4 regions of the Bacillus sp. JZ105 genome follow, and region 1 is predicted to be linked to each of the others. Evidence: riboswitches for the same ligand, from Rfam matches in the RefSeq annotation. Region 1 holds a riboswitch; each other region holds the start of a gene.
The links. Region 1 has a riboswitch for S-adenosylmethionine ahead of M1D81_RS18155 (sugar ABC transporter substrate-binding protein). Riboswitches for the same ligand answer to the same signal wherever they lie in the genome.
Positions count from the first base shown of each region.

Region 2: it holds a riboswitch for S-adenosylmethionine, as region 1 does, so the genes downstream of both, mtnK (S-methyl-5-thioribose kinase) here and M1D81_RS18155 (sugar ABC transporter substrate-binding protein) in region 1, are expected to answer to the same signal.
Region 3: it holds a riboswitch for S-adenosylmethionine, as region 1 does, so the genes downstream of both, metK (methionine adenosyltransferase) here and M1D81_RS18155 (sugar ABC transporter substrate-binding protein) in region 1, are expected to answer to the same signal.
Region 4: it holds a riboswitch for S-adenosylmethionine, as region 1 does, so the genes downstream of both, M1D81_RS15610 (methionine ABC transporter ATP-binding protein) here and M1D81_RS18155 (sugar ABC transporter substrate-binding protein) in region 1, are expected to answer to the same signal.

Region 1 is NZ_CP096387.1:3,517,612-3,520,955, reverse strand. Features, by position in the region: gene M1D81_RS18160 (right-handed parallel beta-helix repeat-containing protein) at 1-797, shown strand, start outside; SAM riboswitch class I at 895-1,004, shown strand; gene M1D81_RS18155 (sugar ABC transporter substrate-binding protein) at 1,175-2,293, shown strand; gene M1D81_RS18150 (sugar ABC transporter ATP-binding protein) at 2,363-3,344, shown strand, end outside.
Region 2 is NZ_CP096387.1:1,324,930-1,328,273, forward strand. Features, by position in the region: gene mtnA (S-methyl-5-thioribose-1-phosphate isomerase) at 1-550, opposite strand, end outside; gene mtnK (S-methyl-5-thioribose kinase) at 557-1,750, opposite strand; SAM riboswitch class I at 1,831-1,988, opposite strand; gene M1D81_RS06745 (aminotransferase class I/II-fold pyridoxal phosphate-dependent enzyme) at 2,153-3,343, shown strand.
Region 3 is NZ_CP096387.1:2,784,140-2,787,483, reverse strand. Features, by position in the region: gene pckA (phosphoenolpyruvate carboxykinase (ATP)) at 1-1,235, opposite strand, end outside; SAM riboswitch class I at 1,462-1,596, shown strand; gene metK (methionine adenosyltransferase) at 1,792-2,994, shown strand; gene asnB (asparagine synthase (glutamine-hydrolyzing)) at 3,143-3,344, shown strand, end outside.
Region 4 is NZ_CP096387.1:3,016,265-3,019,608, forward strand. Features, by position in the region: gene M1D81_RS15610 (methionine ABC transporter ATP-binding protein) at 1-988, opposite strand, end outside; SAM riboswitch class I at 1,143-1,251, opposite strand; gene M1D81_RS15615 (SCP2 sterol-binding domain-containing protein) at 1,354-1,695, opposite strand; gene M1D81_RS15620 (thioredoxin family protein) at 1,816-2,118, opposite strand; gene M1D81_RS15625 (toprim domain-containing protein) at 2,131-2,475, opposite strand; gene M1D81_RS15630 (YusG family protein) at 2,607-2,843, opposite strand; gene gcvH (glycine cleavage system protein GcvH) at 2,888-3,271, opposite strand; gene M1D81_RS15640 (arsenate reductase family protein) at 3,338-3,344, opposite strand, start outside.

The DNA of each region.
Region 1 (3,344 bases):
AAGCGCTTGTGCTAAATGGAAACGTCAAAAAGTTCCGTGTGACACATAACACGATCCGGCACACTGATAATATTGGCATTGATTTAATTGGTTTTGAGAACGTAGCACCCTCTAAAAAGTATGATCAAGTGAGAAATGGTGTCGTCTCTAAAAACAAAGTATATGAGATTACGAGTGCAGGGAACCCAGCCTATGGCAGCGACATCTCCGCTGGCGGAATTTATGTTGATGGCGGAAAAGACATTGTGATCGATCATAACATCTCACATCACAATGATCTGGGGATTGAAGTCACAAGCGAACATAAAGGGAAAATGGCGGACCGCATCCGCATCGAACACAATCAAGTATATTTAAACCGTTATACAGGCATTTCTATTGGCGGCTATGATAAGAAGCGGGGCGGTACAACCAATACGACGATTTCACATAATATTTTGTACAAAAATGACACAGCCGGCTTAGAAGGCGGTCAATTGCTAATGCAGTATCAAGCAGTGAACAATCGAATCACGAATAATATCATGTCAGCTAGTGCCTCGCATTACTTGGTCGTGAATCTTTATCAAGTGAACCAAAAGAATACCTTCCAGAAGAACGTTTATGATGACCGCAAAGGTGCGAAAGCATCACAGTGGATTTGGCGCGGGAAATGGTTGGAAGGCTACAAAACGTATCTCTCTAAAAGCGGTCAAGATAAAGGATCAGCACATCTCAACCCACAATTTGTGAATGAGAAAAAATATGATTTCCGTCTGAAGAAATCATCACCTGCGAAGAAAATCATCGGAAGCTGATGTTATTTTAGAAATTTTCAAAAAAGTCATTGACATTGATGTGACATCACATTAAAGTAAAGAAGACATTTCAACGAAAACAAATTTCATAACGGATCTCTTATCAAGAGAGGCAGAGGGACTGGCCCTATGACGCCCAGCAACCGTTTCTATTTTAGAAATTGGTGCTAATTCCTGCAAAGCTGTTACAGCTTTGACAGATAAGAGAGGAAGACTTCCCGATACATGTTTCATGCAGCGGTGATCAAGCCTCTCTTTCCAAGAGAGGCTTTTCTTCGTCTCTTTTTCGAATCAAATGCCTGTTTTACAGGCGTATTTCCACTTTTTTACCTAGTTTTCCGATGTGAAAAATCAAAACAACTCGAGGAGGAACAGCAATGAAACGTAAGCATTTTACATCATTTCTTGTCTTATTAACGGCATTGACCGTCCTATTAACTGGATGCGGCACCGGATCAAGTGCAGGCTCAAAGGCAAATACGAACGAAAAGGTGTCCTTTGACAATGTACCGAAGCGATTTGCAAAGGGTCAGGGAGCAAAAATTAAAGTCATCCGCAAAATTGGAGGAGACGATCATACGGCTCAATTTTTAGCTGGGACCAAGGCGGAAGGTGAAGCACTCGGCTTTACGGTAGATGTCTACACCGCAAATGGTGATACAGCGAAATTCCATGATGCCATCTCTCAGACGCTGGAAGAAAATTATGATGGCTTTATCATCTCTCACGGGGACGACGAGGCGACAGTCGCTGATGTGAAAAAGATCACAGCGAAAGGCATTCCAGTTGTAGCATTTGATTCGAATCCTAAGCTGAAGGACATCAAAGGGGTCACAGTGACGTCTCAAGATGACGAACAATTAGCCAAAAAATCATTAGATGCGCTCGTGTCTGATTTTAAAGGAAAAGCAAATATTGCGTACCTCTGGGTAGATGGATTCCCGCCAATGGTGAGACGAAACAAGGTCTATCAAGAAACGCTTAAACAACATTCAGGGATCAAGGAGCTTGACCGCTTTGGTATTGCCTCCTCTGATACGTCTGTTCAAACGCAAAATGCAGTAGCGGCCATGCTGAATAAGTATCCAAAGGGCAAGCTGGACGCTATTTTTGCCACATGGGATGCCTTTGCCATTGGGGCAGCAAGAGCGTTAAAGGAAGCAGGAAGAACAGAAGTGAAGATTTATGGGATTGATGTGTCAAATGCGGATCTTCAAGAAATGACAGCGAAGGACAGTCCGTGGAAGTACACAGCAGCGGTTGATCCGAAGCTCATCGGTGCAGTCGACGTGAGGATTCTTGCGAAGAAAATAGCTGGTGAGAAAACACCATCTTCCTATGACCTTGAGGCCTCTCTCATTTCTCAAAAGCAGCTTCAGCAAGCAGGAAAAGCCATTAACATGGTTAATCTTGCAGACGAAGTGAAGGGATTCGGTTCATCGACTGCTTTTGAGGAAGATTGGATGAAGACCTTGAAGAAGCATTATACAAAATAAGTGACGTGCACTCTCTTTTCATAGAGGGTGTTTCGTTTTTCAGATGATATCAAGAGAAGGAGGACACCTATGACAGCGCCGCTTGTTTGTATGAAGAATATTTCAATTGAATTCCCAGGGGTTAAAGCGTTAGATCAAGTGAATTTCACATTAAAAAAAGGGACGGTCCATGCACTGATTGGAGCAAATGGTGCTGGGAAGTCAACGTTAATGAAAGTTCTTTCTGGCGCTCATGCGCACTTCGACGGAACCATCCACATCAATGGCCAGGCGGCAACCATTCAAACTCCAAAGGATGCATCCTCATATGGTGTGCAGACGGTCCACCAAGAAGTGGATACGGCGCTTGTTCCCTACTTAACTGTTGGTGAGAATATGATGATGCATGAGATTGAGAAAAAAACATTTGTCAGTTGGAAAGAACTGCATCGCAAGGCGGCTCAGCTATTAAAAGAAATGGACATCGACATCTCCACAAAACGACCTGTCAGCGATCTGACCCTTGCCGAAAAACAGATGCTGCTCATTGCCAAGGCCGTTTCCATTAAATGCAGCATTTTAATCTTAGATGAACCAACGGCTCCGCTTAGTCATGCAGAAACAAGTAAATTATTCTCAATGATTGATCGATTGAAACAGAATGGGACGGGGATCGTGTTTATCTCTCACCGCATGCCTGAAATTTTCACCATCTGTGATGAACTGACTGTGATGCGAAATGGATCGGATGTCGCAGCTCATCTTGTCAAAGACACAAATCCGCAGCAGGTCATTGAAGAAATGTTAGGTGCACCATTAGAGGAGCAGTTCCCGTCTCGCAGCCCACTGAAAGATGCACCAATTGTGCTTGAAGTGAAAGAACTAAACGATCAACAAAAATTAAACAACATTCATTTTTATGTCAAAAAAGGAGAAATTCTCGGGATCGCAGGACTTGTCGGTGCTGGAAAAACAGAATTATGCAAAGCCCTTTTCGGTGCCTCAGAAAAAAAGACGGGGACCGTGCAGCTACATGGTCAAACCATCCGTATCACATCGCCTCATCAAGCTG
Region 2 (3,344 bases), 1.6 Mb from region 1:
TTTTCTTTTTGGCTAAATAAAAGGGAGCAAGGGCTGTTCCGTACCGGCTCGTTGCGATGGAGCCTGCATTACAAATGGTCATGATACGGTCACCTGATTTAAAGAGCTGAAGTGCATTTTGACCGATTTGTCTGCATGTTTCTTCATCTTCAATTTGAATTTGAATGGCTTCATGGACAAGGTCTGTTTTGGCTGCATTCACTGATGCTGCACGCTGAATGCGCTGCAGCAGCCGGTCTAATGCCCAGGCGAGGTTCACAGCGGTTGGACGAGCACTGTTTAAATATTCTTTGATTCGAATGACTTCTTGTTTAAACACATCCATTTCTTCTGTCTCAATGGCTTGCGCACTAAGCGCCAGCCCAAAAGCTGCTGTAATGCCAATCGCAGGCGCTCCGCGTACTTTTAATGACACAATCGCATCATACACATCTTCTTTCGTATATAAATGCTCAAATACGGTTTCGGCCGGTAATTTTTGCTGATTTAAAATGTGAATACGGTTTTCTTCCCATTCGACAGAACGGGGGACTTCAAATTCTTTTGACAAAACCCGTCACTCCTTTACAGATGGCTGGAATAATGCGACGAGATCAGACGCTGTTTCCACTGTATGATATTGTTTGATAAATGTTTTTCCAAGTGTCAGTGCTGCTTTTTTCTGCTGAATCCGTCTAGTTGGTGATGGAATCGCATCGAGATCAGCGGCATGAGCAAGACCGATTGTTCGGCGGACAAGCTCACAGCCGGCAAAGCCTGTCGCTTCTTTTAAAATCCGGTCAAAGGTTGTTTCTAAAAAGCTGTCCGATACACTAAACGCTTCAATGCTGTCCTCTTTCCAAGCTCTTGTGAACACTTCTTTGAAGGTTGCCCATACATTGACGACATGGTCAAAAAGGTGCTGCTGCTCGTGTTCATTCTCGCGAGATAAAGCATTCAGGAACAGATTGGCGATAAAGTGGCCGATATCGAATCCAAAGGGACCGTAAAACGCGAATTCTGGATCAATGATTTTCGTTTCAGTCTCATTTGCAAAAATACTGCCTGTATGAAGATCTCCATGAACCAATGTTTCAGCTGATGTCAGGAAGATACGCTTCAATTCCGCTGCTTTGGCTTGCAGCTCAAGATCTGCCCAAAGCGCTTCTGCTGATTCTCTTAATTCTTCTTCGAAGTCATTTGTTTCACTATCAAAGAAAGGGTCTGTGAAGACGAGTTTTTCTGTGATATCACACAGGTCAGGGTTCGTAAATTGCTTCACAAATTGTTTTTTGATTTTAGGATTTGTAGCAAAGTCAGATGTGTAAAAAAGTGTTTTTCCTAAAAATTCTCCGACATGATCGGATAAATGCGGATATTGTTTTCCGGCAATTAGCCCTTTTCTGACGATTTCTAAGTGTGAAAGATCCTCCATGGCTGTCACTGCAAGAGCTGTATCTGAATAATAGACTGCTGGTACGAGGTGCGGCGCATATTCTGACTGCTTGATCAGGGCGGCACTTTCAATTCTTGCCCGGTCTAATGTAAGCGGCCAGCTCTCCCCAACCACCTTTGCATAAGGCAGCGCCTGCTTGATGATCAATCCTTTTTCTTGTTTGTGATCATAAATATGAAAGACGTAATTTAAATTCCCGTCACCAATTTCAGTACATGTCAAATGGCTGCTTTCTTGGATCAAACCAAGTCTAATTGCGAGTGCAACTGCCGAGCTTTCTGTTAGTTCTTCATATGATGCCGTAAGTGTAACCAATTGCTTCCCCTCCAAATCATATAAAAAAGCCTCTTTCTCCTGAGAGAAAGAGGCTTGATGGTGTGTATGCTCAAAGCCTCTCTTATCTCTCAGCACATATGTCTGATGGAATTAGCACCGTGCCCTATAAGACAATTGTCTTGGCGCGTTACTTGCTGCGCCCCACTTCACAGTGGTATTAACGGTCGGTTGCTGTTGGGGTCAAAAGGCCAAATCCCTCGCCCAACTCTCGATAAGAGAAATCAATATGTAATTGTTTCGTGTCTGTTTGCATTTCTTAATTCAAGATATTATCAGAGCGGCGCTTTACATGTCAATCTTTTTTCAAAATTGCTTTACAATTCATAAAACAATCCATTACAGTGATTGTATTGTCACGTAACTTGAATAGAAGGTGAAGAAATGGAATTCCAGCAATCAGATGTGTTGAAACAATTACCGAAGCAATTTTTTGCGTCGCTTGTCCAAAAGGTGCAGAAAAAAGTACAGGAAGGGGCAGATATCATTAATTTGGGACAGGGAAATCCTGATCAGCCAACTCCTCCGCACATTGTAAAAGCCATGCAGGAAGCGGTAGCAAAACCTGAAAATCATCAATACTCCTCATTCCGTGGAACAGCGAAATTAAAAAAGGCTGCTGCCGCTTTTTATGAAAGAGAATATGGCGTCACACTTGATCCAAAGGCGGAAATTGCGATTTTATTTGGCGGGAAAGCAGGGCTTGTTGAGCTGCCGCAATGCCTGCTGAATCCGGGTGATACGCTTCTTGTCCCTGATCCTGGCTATCCTGATTATTGGTCAGGCGCTGTGCTTGCTGGAGCGCATATGGTAACCATGCCACTTCTTGAAAAAAATGATTTTTTACCTGACTACGATTTGCTGCCTGAAGATGATAAGAAAAAGGCAAAATTAATGTACTTAAATTACCCCAACAATCCGACGGGGGCTACGGCAAGCCGTTCATTTTTTGAAGAAACCGTTACGTTTGCGAAAGATCATAAGCTATGTGTTGTCCATGATTTTGCATATGGCGGCATTGGCTTTGATGGAGAAAAGCCGCTCAGCTTTCTGCAAATAGAGGGGGCGATAGAGACGGGAATAGAAATTTACACATTGTCTAAAACGTACAATATGGCAGGGTGGAGAGTAGGATTTGCAGCTGGAAATTCGTCTGTTATTGAAGCCATTGAGCTTTATCAGGATCATCTGTTTGTCTCCCTGTTTAAAGCCACTCAAGATGCAGCAGCGGAAGCGCTATTAAGCGATCAAACGTGCGTACAGGTGCAAAATGATCGATATGAGAAAAGGCGGAATGTGTGGATTGCTGCCTGCAAAGAAATTGGCTGGGAAGTCAGTGCACCAAAGGGATCATTTTTTGCTTGGTTAAAGGTGCCGGAAGGATATACATCTGAAGCCTTTTCTGACTTATTATTAGAGAAGGCACATGTTGTGGTTGCGCCAGGTAATGGCTTTGGTGATCACGGTGAAGGGTACGTGAGAGCAGGGCTTCTAACAAGTGAGGAGCGGTTACAAGAAGCTGCTCAGCGCATCGCTGCCTTGAATCTGTTTGAAAAAAAGCCATTGACAACATAAA
Region 3 (3,344 bases), 730 kb from region 1:
TTGCCAAGCATTTCAGCATAGACGTGAGCTGGAAGCGGAAGGAATGGTGAACCGAAGCAAGTAGAGAATGTCGTTTCTGGTGATGTGACACCGCGCTCAGTTCCAGCTAATTTACTTGTGTACCCGCTCAAGAAATGGTACATTGCCTGCTCTTTTGTTAAACGGCTGATTGGAGGTAAGACGCCAAACGCATCAGCTGTTAAGAAGACAATAGCAGATGGATGTCCTGCGATACTTGGTTTCACGATGTTATCAATCATTTCGATTGGGTAAGCAGCGCGTGTATTTTCAGTAAAGAATGTATCATCATAATCCGCTTCACGTGTTTCTTCATCAAGCACAACGTTCTCAAGAACTGATCCGAAGCTGATCGCTTTGTAGATCTGCGGTTCTTTTTCTTCACTCAAGTTCACACATTTCGCATAGCATCCGCCCTCGATATTGAAGACCCCTGTGCCAGACCAGCCGTGTTCATCGTCTCCGATCAGCTTGCGGCTTGCGCTTGCAGAAAGCGTCGTTTTACCCGTACCTGAAAGTCCGAAGAATAGGGCCACATCGCCTTCTTGACCTACGTTTGCTGAGCAGTGCATGGATAAAATGTCTTGCTCAGGAAGCAGGTAGTTCATCACAGAGAAAATGGACTTTTTCATTTCTCCTGCATATTCTGTTCCACCGATAAGAATCGTGCGTTTTTCAAAAGAAACGATGATAAACGTTTCAGAGTTTGTGCCATCTGTTGCAGGATCTGCTTTAAAGTGCGGTGCAGATAAGATGGTGAAAGGTTTTTCGTTTGAAGAAGGTGTTGACCCGTCAGGTCTGATAAATAGCTGCTTGGCAAAAAGATTGTGCCATGCGAATTCGTTTACAACTGTAATCGGCATACGGTATCTTTCATCAGCGCCTGCAAAACCTTCAAAGACGAATAGTTCATCACGTTCTTTTAAGTATGACACAACCTTTGTATATAAACGGTCAAATGCTTCTTTGGAGATCGGCTGGTTTACTTGACCCCAATCGATTTTATGTTCAGAGCTTTCTTCTTTGACGATAAATTTATCTTTAGGCGAACGTCCTGTATAGGCTCCCGTTGTAGCGCGGACAGCTCCAGTTGATGTTAAAACGCCTTCATTACGTGCCAAAATCTTTTCAACAAGTTTCGGAACAGATAAATTTTGGTGCGTATTTTCTAATGAGAGCAATGACTGCAAATCTTCTTTTAAATCCACTGAGTTCATAAAAAAACCCTTCCTTTACCGTTGAATTTGTTTGTTTCGATTAGTATAACACATTAATAATAATAGTCTATACTATTTAAAAATTTTTGTGTGTGTTTTTTCATTTCTGCTATGAAAATATGCTTTTTGGTGATGCTAATGGTGAGGAGAAAAAAGAGGGAGATAATTCTTATGAAGCATTGACATGACGCAAGGGTTTAAGATAAGATATCTTATTGAACGGATACTCTTATCCCGAGTTGGTGGAGGGACAGGCCCGATGAAGCCCAGCAACCGGTTTCTTATGAAAAAGGCATGAAAATGCTGAGAAACCAAGGTGCTAACCTGATGCAAGGTACAAGAACACCTTGAGCGATAAGAGTGAAAGGCATGCGATCTCAGACCCTTTCCTCGCAATGAAGGAAATGGTTTTTTTATTTTTGGGATATCATATGAACAAATTGCCAATAACATCTCTAATATAAACGTTTTCAAATATAAGAGGGAACGAGTTCCGTATCATATTGGAGGCCTCATCTTGGGATGATGTGGTCTTGTACAGGAGGAAATAGCCATTATGAGTCAAAATCGTCGTTTATTTACTTCAGAATCAGTGACAGAAGGACATCCGGATAAAATCTGTGATCAAATTTCAGACAGCATTTTGGATGAAATTTTAAAGAAAGATCCAAATGCACGTGTTGCCTGTGAAACTTCTGTTACAACCGGTCTCGTATTAGTAAGCGGTGAAATTACAACGTCTACTTATGTCGATATTCCAAAGACGGTGCGTGACACAATTAAGGAAATTGGCTACACACGTGCGAAATATGGTTTTGATGCGGAAACATGTGCGGTACTTACATCAATTGATGAACAGTCTGCTGATATTGCGCAAGGTGTAGACAAAGCGCTTGAAGCACGTGAAGGAACAATGACTGAAGAAGAAATTGATGCGATTGGTGCAGGTGACCAAGGATTGATGTTTGGTTTTGCTAACAACGAAACCGAAGAGCTCATGCCGCTGCCAATTTCACTAGCGCATAAATTATCTCGCCGTTTAACAGAAGTACGCAAGAATGAAACACTTGCATACCTTCGTCCAGACGGAAAAACACAAGTCACAGTTGAATATGATGAGCAAAACAAACCAGTTCGTATTGACACAGTGGTTATTTCTACGCAGCATGCACCAGAAGTGACGCTTGAACAAATTCAAAGTGACTTAAAAGAGCATGTCATCAGTCCTGTCGTTCCAAGTGAACTGATTGATGAACAGACAAAATACTTTATTAACCCAACTGGCCGTTTCGTGATCGGTGGACCTCAAGGGGATGCTGGTTTAACTGGACGTAAAATCATCGTTGATACGTATGGCGGATACGCTCGTCATGGCGGCGGTGCTTTCTCAGGTAAGGATGCAACGAAGGTTGACCGTTCTGCGGCATACGCTGCACGTTACGTAGCGAAAAACATCGTAGCTGCCGGCCTTGCAGATTCTTGTGAAGTACAGCTTGCTTATGCAATTGGGGTTGCACAGCCTGTATCGATTTCAATTGATACATTCGGAACAGGAAAAGCTTCTGAAGAAAAATTAATTGAAGTGGTTCGTGCAAACTTTGATCTTCGTCCAGCTGGCATTATTAAAATGCTTGACCTGCGCCGTCCGATCTACAAACAAACAGCTGCATACGGGCATTTCGGCCGTCACGACTTAGATCTTCCGTGGGAAAAAACGGATAAAGCCGATACACTTCGCAAAGAAGCATTGGGACAATAACAACATAAAAAACCGCTTATTTTAAGCGGTTTTCCTTTTGATTAAAAAAAAATCTGCAAAAAGCGAAAAAATGTGAAACAAAATCGGACAAAATACTGTCTAATTATAGGTCTACTTTTAAGAAATAACATAACGTGGAGGCAATAATATGTGTGGGTTTGTTGGTGTATTTAATCACCGTCCATTGTCCGAAACTACTGAACAGGAAGAGCTAATTAAACAAATGAATCGTCTCATCGTTCATCGTGGTCCGGATGATGAGGGTTACTTTCATGATGAGCATGTAGGATTTGGATTTAGACGTTTAAGTATTATAGATGTTGAGCACGGAAAGCAGCCGCTTTCTTATG
Region 4 (3,344 bases), 500 kb from region 1:
TTTGGATATAGGCGATGGCTTTTTCTACCTCGGTCTCTTCTCCATTAATGTGGATAAAGAGTGTTCCAAACGCGCCTTCCTGCGTTTGAGAAATCTTCCCTTGAAGGATATTCACATCGACATTGAAGGATCGAATGATTTCAGTGATCAGCGGCTGCTCGGCAGAGTCTCCAATAAAGGACAACCGTACGACCTGACCTTCTTTTACTCGTTCTAAGACGTGCTCGATTGTTTCTTTCGCTTCCTCTGGTTCTGCAAGCTGTTTCACAAATCGTTTCGTCATTTCTTCCTTCGGTTGTCTGAAGACGCGTAATACTTCGCCTTCTTCGACAATGCGTCCATTTTCCATGACCGCGACGCGATGACAAATTTTGCGAATGACGTGCATTTCATGTGTAATGAGCACAATCGTGAGCCCTAACCTTTTATTGATATCCGCCAAAAGTTCAAGGATCGAATCGGTCGTTTGCGGATCTAGCGCAGATGTCGCTTCGTCACATAGAAGAACCTTTGGATCATTCGCTAATGCTCTCGCAATGCCGACACGCTGTTTTTGCCCGCCGCTTAGCTGAGACGGGTATGCATTTTCTTTTCCTTCTAAACCGACCAATTTAATCAGTTCATTCGCACGCTCTCTCCGTTTCGATGTCGGTACACCTGCGATCTCAAGCGGGAACATAATGTTTTGTCTCACCGTTCTTGACCAAAGCAAGTTAAAGTGCTGGAAGATCATGCTGATTTCTTGTCTGGCTTTCCGAAGTTTCGCATTTGATACTTCATTGATCCGGTTGCCTGCCACTTCAACAATTCCTTCTGTTGGCAGCTCCAGACCGTTTAATAGGCGAATAAGCGAGCTTTTCCCTGCACCGCTATACCCGATAATTCCGAATATTTCACCTTTATCAATATCCAAGTTGACGTCTTTCACGGCATCAACATTTCCGCTTTTTGAATGGTACGTTTTTGATACATTCTGTAAATGGATCACAGTCTGATCACCTGCTTTCTTGCTGAATCTATAGGTTTCCATCACATACGTTATTTATTCTTCTTTGTGTCATGACTCTAGCCTGGCGCCAGGTCAGTAAAAAAGACCTAACTGCAACGCAAGCAGAAAGGCCTTTTATGTCAATTACGCCTTTCTCTCATCTTTCAAAGCGCTGCGGCTTTGAGTGAATTGGCACCAATTTCAGCTATGCTGACGGTTGCCGGGTTTCATAGGGCACGTCCCTCCACCTCTCTTAATAAGAGAAAATATGTTGTTTTATGTGATGTTCATGTTTTTACTAACGTAGAATATCATGCTACCCGAGATATGTCAACGCTGTAAATCGCTAATTTCCAAGTAAACAACTACGTTATCATTTTTCGAAAAAAACCGTTCGTCAGCCAAAGCACTGCCTCTAGTCTCAGGAGCGCACGGAATGACCCTTTCACTTTGACTTGTCCCCTGCTGATTAACTGCTGTAAGGACATATCTCCATCTAATAATTGTAGAATCTCTTTCCTCTCACCATAAAAGATGAGATCCGATAACTCAATTGCAGGTAGTTTCTTCACTTCACCACGTTCATCCACAATCAATGTACAAGAGTCAGTTTCCGCCTCAAATGTAATCTTCAAGGATGATGATGAGAGCAGCGGCTTTAATAATAAACGCTGCCCTGTGTTACCATGGGCTTTCACATTTTCCACATGTATAACCTCCCTGTCATTTGGTTATACATAACATTTCTCTACAAACATCGGCTTGTCCTTTATAAATAACTCGACAAATTTTCAAATGAATTTCTTGAAATATGACAAAAAACCGCTTTATTTAGCGGTTTCAATCATTTCATGAAGATATGGAACTGAGTGAAAGGCATAGCCTTTTTGCACCAATTCACCTTTTTTAAACAGGAGAAAGCAAGGAACACTCTCAATTTCAAATGCTTTCGCAAAGCCTGGTGAATAGTTTAAATTGTTTTCGTAAAATGGTACATCCGGCTGCATGGCGTCTACAACTGCCAGCATTTTCTTTGCCAGCTGGCATGTTCCGCAAAACGGTGTATATAAGTATAAAAGAAATAAATCGTCCTCTATCTCCTTGAATTCGTGTTCTTCAATCTCTTTCATATACGTCCACCCTCATAAATATTTCGAATGAACATCAATGTTTGCAGCTAATAGGATAGATGCAATGTGGGCTGACGGTGAAGCGGCCACTTCGCGGTACGTTCTGTCGACAAAAAGATGAAGTGCTTCAGGGAATTCTTTTCGAAATTGCTTCCGCAGTTTGTCGCCTGCATCGTCACTGTCAGCTAATATGTAAACGTCTTTCCCCACTAAATCGTCCACAAGCTGATCCAACTTCGATGTACTGATCGTGCCATTGGTGCAAATGATGGTAACAGGTTCACTTATGACTTCTTTTAGCTTTTGTTTGTCTGTTTTACCTTCTACAATGATGACCTTTTCTATCTCGACATTCATCACGATCACCCGGCCCTTTTGACGTTGATTCACTTCTTCCTTAGATTACAATCTTTCATTCAGGTTGTAAAGATTGAGCGCCTCGTCATCAAAAAGACTGCAGCTTCTGTTCACTGCAGTCTCATCTGTGATTAGCACCAGCCATTTTCATCGTCACAGTCAACATATTTTTCTGTCCCATCGGTTAATGTATCCGTTAAACGATAAAAACGATTTTGATCATAGGAATATCCCGATTTCAGCTCATATTGGTTTTCACTAATCATCGTGCCAATCTCTTCATTTTGATGATAAAGCACCATGCCGCTTTCTTTGAATCGTCCAGTGACATGCTCTGTTATATCCACGTGTTCTTTTTGAAAAGACAAATTGGACACCCCCCATAAAGGTAGAGTGTCCAATTTCTCATGAATTAGTCTTCTTTTGTCATTTCTTCGTATTGCTCAGCCGTCATTAAGTTCTCAATTTCAGAAGCATCAGCTGGTTCTACCACGATCATCCATGCTTTTTCGTATGGAGAGTCGTTGACGAATTCTGGGCTGTCATCCAGCTCATCGTTCACTTCAACGATTGTGCCATTGATCGGTGCATAAAGTTCAGAAACGGTTTTCACTGATTCTACACTTCCGAAAGGCTCGTCCGCTGTGATTTTGTCTCCTACTTCAGGAAGCTCAACGAACACGATATCGCCCAGCTCAGATTGAGCAAAATGCGTAATACCGATACGCACCTTATCTCCTTCTACTTTGACCCATTCATGTTCTTCTGAATAACGTAAATCTTTTGGTGTGCTCATTCAATACCCCTCCAGTCTTTTCTTACAATCTATATTGAAGATACCACAATCTGAATGAAAGTTACATCATTTC